Regions from separate parts of the Lactiplantibacillus argentoratensis genome, predicted to be linked through region 2. Evidence: predicted binding sites of a transcription regulator. Region 2 holds the regulator's gene; each other region holds the start of a gene.
The links. The regulator CtsR, encoded in region 2, represses protease genes until heat stress. The targets are predictions, from matches to a motif close to TTGGTCAAAAAAGGTCAAANA.

Region 1 (2,274 bases), 380 kb from region 2:
CCGTCTGGATTTACGAACCGTTCCAGTTGACTATGCAACGCAAAGAACGCCCGAAATGCCACACTGTTACCATCAATCAGTAATAATTTTTTTGCCATTAGTTTGCTCCCATCTCTTAATTTAAATCATCATTTTTATGAAAATCCGTCACTCAGACCATTAATACCACTCGATTGGCGGTCTGATGCGCAGCGCCTGTCAGTACAGGCTGAACGACTAATTATTTACCCTTATAATTGTACCAAACAATTAAGTAAAACGGGAGTTCGGTCCACCGAAAACCCGTGAAATAACTCATTTTCGGTAAATTAAAAGGATTATGACATCTTGGTCATAATCCTTAATAATTATCTTAATGATTAGTCGCGGCTTGAGCCACCGAAGATTTGGACGAAGTAGAGGAACAAGTTAACGAAGTCCAAGTATAATTGTAAGGCCCCAGTAACGGCCAAACCAGTCGATGAAACCTGGTCACCATATTGTAAATACATGTTGCGCATCCGGTTAGCGTCCCACATGGATAAACCGGCGAAGATCAATACACCAATGTATGAAAAGATGTAACTAATCATGGCACTTTGTAAGAACATATTGACCAGTGAAGCGACAAACAACCCGATCAAGGCTGCAATCAAGTGCGTCCCAATACGTGAAATATCACGCTTAGTCGTCGTCCCAATCACCGCCATGGTCGCAAATACAGCTCCAGCTGCAACGAACGCACCGGTGATAACGGCACCCGTGTATAAGGACAAGGTCACTGACATTTCAACCCCAAAGATGATGGCAAAGAGCATCAGTAAGGTGAAGCTCATCGCTGGATTGCGTGTCGCGTTGACTTGAATCCCACCAATCATCACAAACATGCTGACAATGAAGATCATCAAGAAGATGAATGGGTGTTGTGAAAAGGCGGCATTAATTTGTGCTTGGAACGTGGTCATCGCTAAGTAAACGGTAAAGGCCGAAACTAACACGGCGATTGTCATAAACCCATACATTTTAGTTAGGAAACTACGGAGGCCAACTTGTGTGTTGATGGTCCGTGGTTGTGGGTCATTTTGAAAATTGTTCATAAAATCCCTCTTTCACCTAAAAATTGACTACTCGTTACTTTTTCCGAGTTAAGATTAAAAATTGAGTTTGTGCATCGTTACTAACGCAGACTGCGCTAGTAACAACACCACACTAGTTTGTCAATCATTTGCCTATGACTAGCCATCTCAATCAGTCACCTCAACTTTCTTAACTTAAGTCTATCAAATTAGTCAAAGAAGGTAAAATAGTTTGTGCCTGTGAATTTAATAAGAATTTCTTATGTCTAAGTGAATTCCATTCAATCATTGTCTTTAATGGATTACCGCTACATTAGGATTTTCCGGAATGGGACACCATAAGCGTTTATAATAGAACTTCAATCGGTAGGACTTTTTGCGGGACATCCGGGGAAGATTTTTTAGGGGCGGGCGGCGTCATACATAACTTTCTAAATAAGAAGTCCCACACTAGTATTGACTTGCTAGTGTGGGACTTCTTATTATTTAATGTACAAAGCATTGATTAGTTTTAGCATGTTGGAAACTACAATAAAACACTAAATCTAGCCATTGTCTTGTTAATTGTTTTCTGAAGCAGCAATACCCTGCAAATATCGTTGTCGCAATGCAGCTACCTTAACCTCAACAACTTGATTATGATTAATCCGTGCAAAAGCTTCTGTTTCACTCATTAACCGCTTAATCAATTTATCCGAAAGTTGTTGCTTAACAGCATTCTCGGTCGCTAAGTATTTCAATCTTGGTAAGTAATACGTGACATGTTCATCTGAGCAAAGCGCTACCCCATCATCTATTAGACGATTACTTGTGACGAAATCACCACTAATTGCGTAATACTCTGCCGTATAAAAGATTAGGGTTAACAGCCGTAAGTAATCATTTGCATATCCTGATGAGCCAGCGTGCTCGACATAGTATCGTACTCTCCTGAAATAAAATTGAGCTTTCTCAGGCTCAGCTAACCGGCCATACATGACACCCAGACCGACATAAGCTAGCGGTGTGAAAATTGTTTGGTGAGCCCTATCCAAATCATCAACGATTTGCGAGAAGGAAAAACAAATATCACTGGCTGTTCCATTAATCAACGAACTTAGCATGCCACATAAATAGTAATATTGCATCCGTGAAGGTACCGCATCAATTTGCTCAACTTTCAGGTCTACCAATGATTGCAGGACTGATTGATAATCTTCCATCATCAGTCGTCGCTCAA
Region 2 (2,274 bases):
CGGGGTGGCGGAATTGGCAGACGCACAGGACTTAAAATCCTGCGGTTAGTGATAACCGTACCGGTTCGATCCCGGTCCTCGGCATTTTAAATAAGCACCCATAGCGCAATTGGATAGAGTGTCTGACTACGAATCAGAAGGTTGTAGGTTCGACTCCTACTGGGTGCATTAGTATCGGGAAATAGCTCAGCTTGGTAGAGCACCTGGTTTGGGACCAGGGGGTCGCAGGTTCGAATCCTGTTTTCCCGATCGTTTAACACAGTCTTAGTTAAGTGCTAAGGCTTTTTATTTAATTTTCTCGGGAAGTAGCTCAGCTTGGTAGAGCACTACGTTCGGGACGTAGGGGTCGCAGGTTCAAATCCTGTTTTCCCGATTACGGTTAAACCAACTAATCCAGTCATTTGACTGGATTTTTTTATGGCCTTTTTTGTAAGCAGGGGTGTTTCAACGGTCAGGGGACACTTTTGCGACGTTACTCACTAAGTCAGCCATGTGAAGAATACGGTGGTTGTGACTCATAATCCCGACAAGGCAACAGCCACTGTTAGTCATGAGCTCGGAGAAATTAGTCTCGGAACTGCTGTTCATCGTTGTGATACCAGTGCCCATCGCCTGCAATGAGGAGTGACTCAACTTGACATATTTTAAATAGGTAGTTCAATGAATATGGAGACCTAATAATTTAATCATTCTAGGGTATTAAGTGGTTGAATCAATTGAAAGCAATCGTTCGGCGTGCTATGCTGTAACAACCGTTAAGCACATGCTAGTCCGCGGTTTGGGTGAAATTCTTTGCTTTTTTCCATTATCCTCGTATAATAATAGTCAATATTAGTCAAAGATAATGAAAAGGGTGAAGCACATGCAAAGTCAAAATATCTCGGATATTATTGAGAAGTATTTAAAAAGTATTTTGGCGGACTCGGAGCATGTTGAAATTCGACGGTCAGAAATTGCCGACCTTTTCAACGTGGTACCCTCACAGATTAATTATGTGATTAAGACCCGGTTTACGATCCAAAATGGTTACTTAGTTGAAAGTAAGCGTGGCGGTGGGGGTTATATTCGCATTGAAAAGGTTAATTTGGTCGATGATGCTGATGTGTTGGACGCCCTCATACAAGTGATCGGTGATTCAATCACACAACGAGATGCCTATGCGGTCGTCCAGAGTTTATACGAGGACGACGTCTTAAATCGTCGGGAAGCGCAATTGATTTTAGTGGCGATCGATCACGAGACGTTAGGATTGACGGACCGGGACTTAGAAAACAGTCTGCGGGCCCGGATAATTATCGGGATCTTGAACCACTTGCGTTACGAAAGCTAAAGAAAGCGAGGAATCGCAATGGATAACTTATTTACACCTAGTGCCAAAAGTGTGCTGGTACTGGCACAGGAACAGGCCAAATATTTCAAGCATCAGGCAGTTGGTACGGAGCATTTGCTATTAGCCTTAGCCATCGAAAAAAATGGGATTGCTAATAAGGTGCTACAACAATATGCCGTTAGTGAAGATGACATTCGTGAAGAAATCGAACGGTTCACTGGCTATGGGACGTTGAGCAATGTTGGCAAGGATACCTACTTGCCATATTCACCAAAGGCCAAAGAAATTTTGTCCGTTGCTGGTGATGAAGCAAAACGGCTCGGTGCCAACAAGATTGGAACGGAACATTTGTTGTTAGCGATGCTCTCTGATGAAAGTATCCTTTCCTCGCGAATTTTAATGAACTTAAACTTAGACCTTGGTCAGACCCGGAAAGTCGTACTTCGCAAGCTAGGTGTCAGTGACGCTATGAGTAAGCGCAAGGGTAATGCGGCTAACCGCGGTGGTAAGAAGACCGAAGGCACCCCAACTTTGGATTCTTTGGCGCGCGATTTGACGCAACTCGCTAGTGAACAGGAAATGGATCCAGTTGTCGGGCGTTCCAAGGAAGTTAAACGCGTCATTCAGATCCTATCACGGCGGACGAAGAACAATCCGGTCTTGATTGGTGAACCAGGGGTTGGTAAGACAGCAATTGCTGAAGGTCTGGCCCAAAAGATCGTGGCTGGTGATGTACCAACTGATATGGCTGACAAGCGTTTGATGATGCTTGATATGGGCTCATTAGTCGCTGGCACCAAGTATCGTGGTGAATTCGAAGATCGCTTGAAAAAAGTGATCGATGAAATCTACAACGATGGCCATGTGATCTTATTCATCGATGAATTGCATACCTTGATTGGTGCCGGTGGTGCTGAAGGGGCGATCGATGCCTCTAACATTCT
Region 3 (2,274 bases), 730 kb from region 2:
GGCATCGTCAGTTTCCTTCTTCAAGGCGGCTTCTTCGACCTCTAGCCGCATTAATTGTCGGTTGACTTGGTCTAATTCCGTTGGGTTGGAGTTCATCTCGACCCGGATTTCAGCAGAAGCCTCATCTACTAAATCTAAGGCCTTATCTGGCAAGTAACGATCCGTAATATAACGATCAGACAATTTGGCAGCGGCCACTAGGGCGTTATCATGAATCCGGACACCATGATGGATTTCAAAGCGTTCCTTTAAGCCACGTAAAATACTGATCGTATCTTCAACGCTCGGTTCAGCAACCAATACTTTTTGGAACCGCCGCTCGAGCGCCTTGTCCTTTTCCATGTACTGGCGATACTCATCTAACGTCGTGGCCCCGATCAAATGAAGTTCTCCCCGCGCCAACATTGGTTTCAACAAGTTACCGGCGTCCATACTGCCTTCCGTCTTACCAGCACCAACGATATTATGGATTTCATCGATGAACATGATGATCTGACCATCGCTCTTCTTGATTTCCTTGAGGACGGCTTTGAGTCGTTCTTCAAATTCACCACGATACTTCGCCCCGGCAATCAGGGACCCCATATCTAACGAAAACAACGTCTTATCCTTCAAATTCTCTGGGACGTCACCCCGAACGATCCGTTGTGCGAGTCCTTCTACGATAGCGGTCTTCCCAACACCTGGTTCACCAATCAAGACGGTATTGTTTTTCGTCTTCCGTGACAAGATCCGAATAACGTCCAGAATCTCTTCGTCCCGGCCAATTACTGGATCTTGATTCCCCTGGCGCGCCTGTTTAACCAAGTCGACCCCGTACTTTTCCAAAGCTTGATACTGATCTTCCTGATTACGCGACGTCACCCGCTGGCCACCGCGAATACGATCAACGGCATTCTTGACTTGTCCAGCCGTGATGCCTTGCTGATTCAAGTATTTGGTCAACTGATCACCAGTTTGATCCATCAACGCTAAAGCCAAAGTGTCGGTCGCAAGGTAATCATCGCCTAACGACTTGCGCTTGGCATCGGCAGCCTGCATCAGCGTCGCTAGACTACTGCTCATACTGCCACCGTACTGAACGTTACCACCGCTAACAACGGCAATGTCATCCAGCTCACGGTCGAGCTCTGTTTGTAATTGGTCTAACTCAGCTCCGGCCTCACTAAAGATCTGCCGAACCAGTTCGCCTGGTTGCGTTAAAAATTTAAATAGATGGGGCACCCCAATTTCTTGATGGCGCCGTGTTTGTGCGATTTGTTGTGCCTGTTGTAAGGCTTGTTGTAAACTTTCTGTAAATTGTTCTGGATTCATATTCACGTACCTCCTCAAAAACGGTAGCAAAAAGGCAGCCGTCATAGCTGCCAATTTTTGTTTGACCTTTATTGACTATTAAAGTATAACCCGTAAGGTCAAACAAGGTCAAGAATTTAGTCCTGGTCATAATTATCCTGAACAATTTGTAAGACAACGTCCACGGCCTGGGCCATCACTTGTTCTGAAACGTATTCAAACCGACCGTGCATGTTCTCACCACCAGCAAACAAGTTTGGTGTCGGCAAGCCCATGAATGAGATCTTGGAGCCATCCGTCCCACCACGAACCGGATAAATGGCGGGCGTGATCCCGAGCTTGAGCATGGCTTGTTTGGCCAATTCAACGACCCGCATATCTTTTTCAATGATTTCGCGCATATTGTAATACTGGTCCTTCATCTCGACCTTGATTCGGGCCACACCGTCAGCTAAATTCAGCCGATCCGCAACCGCCAAGAATAGCCGTTTACGTGCTTCGAACTTATCACGGTCATGATCACGAATAATGTAGGTCATCTTGGCGCTATCAACGGTCCCGTCTAAACTAAGCAAGAAGAAGAACCCTTCACGGCCTTCCGTGTGTTCTGGGACATCATGTGCGGGTAACGCCGATTGAAAATCAACGGCTAACTGCAAGGCGTTGACCATCTTGTCCTTAGCTTCACCTGGGTGAACGTTAACACCTGTAATCGTCACCGTTGCTTGGGCCGCGTTGAACGTTTCATACTCCAGTTCACCAAGCGGACCACCATCGACGGTATAGGCATAATCAGCGCCAAAGGCAGGCACATTGAAATGATCGGCACCAGTCCCAATTTCTTCATCAGGACCAAAGGCTAACCGAATCTTGCCGTGTTTGATTTCAGGATGGGCCAACAAATATTCCGCAGCACTAATAATTTCGGCAACACCAGACTTATCGTCAGCTCCAAGCAACGTGGTTCCATCAGTGGTGATC

Region 1: a site for CtsR is predicted at 1,265-1,285, ahead of V7R88_RS05650 (Bax inhibitor-1/YccA family protein). Genes of this name have one in related genera too.
Region 3: a site for CtsR is predicted at 1,373-1,393, ahead of clpB (ATP-dependent chaperone ClpB). Genes of this name have one in related genera too.

What each region holds. Positions count from the first base shown of each region.
Region 1 is NZ_CP147647.1:1,222,279-1,224,552, reverse strand. Features, by position in the region: gene polA (DNA polymerase I) at 1-98, opposite strand, end outside; gene V7R88_RS05650 (Bax inhibitor-1/YccA family protein) at 360-1,076, opposite strand; gene V7R88_RS05645 (helix-turn-helix domain-containing protein) at 1,616-2,274, opposite strand, start outside.
Region 2 is NZ_CP147647.1:839,930-842,203, forward strand. Features, by position in the region: tRNA gene V7R88_RS03860 (tRNA-Leu) at 1-84, shown strand, start outside; tRNA gene V7R88_RS03865 (tRNA-Arg) at 95-168, shown strand; tRNA gene V7R88_RS03870 (tRNA-Pro) at 176-249, shown strand; tRNA gene V7R88_RS03875 (tRNA-Pro) at 300-373, shown strand; gene V7R88_RS03880 (CtsR family transcriptional regulator) at 863-1,330, shown strand; gene V7R88_RS03885 (ATP-dependent Clp protease ATP-binding subunit) at 1,349-2,274, shown strand, end outside.
Region 3 is NZ_CP147647.1:1,572,942-1,575,215, forward strand. Features, by position in the region: gene clpB (ATP-dependent chaperone ClpB) at 1-1,314, opposite strand, end outside; gene pepT (peptidase T) at 1,431-2,274, opposite strand, start outside.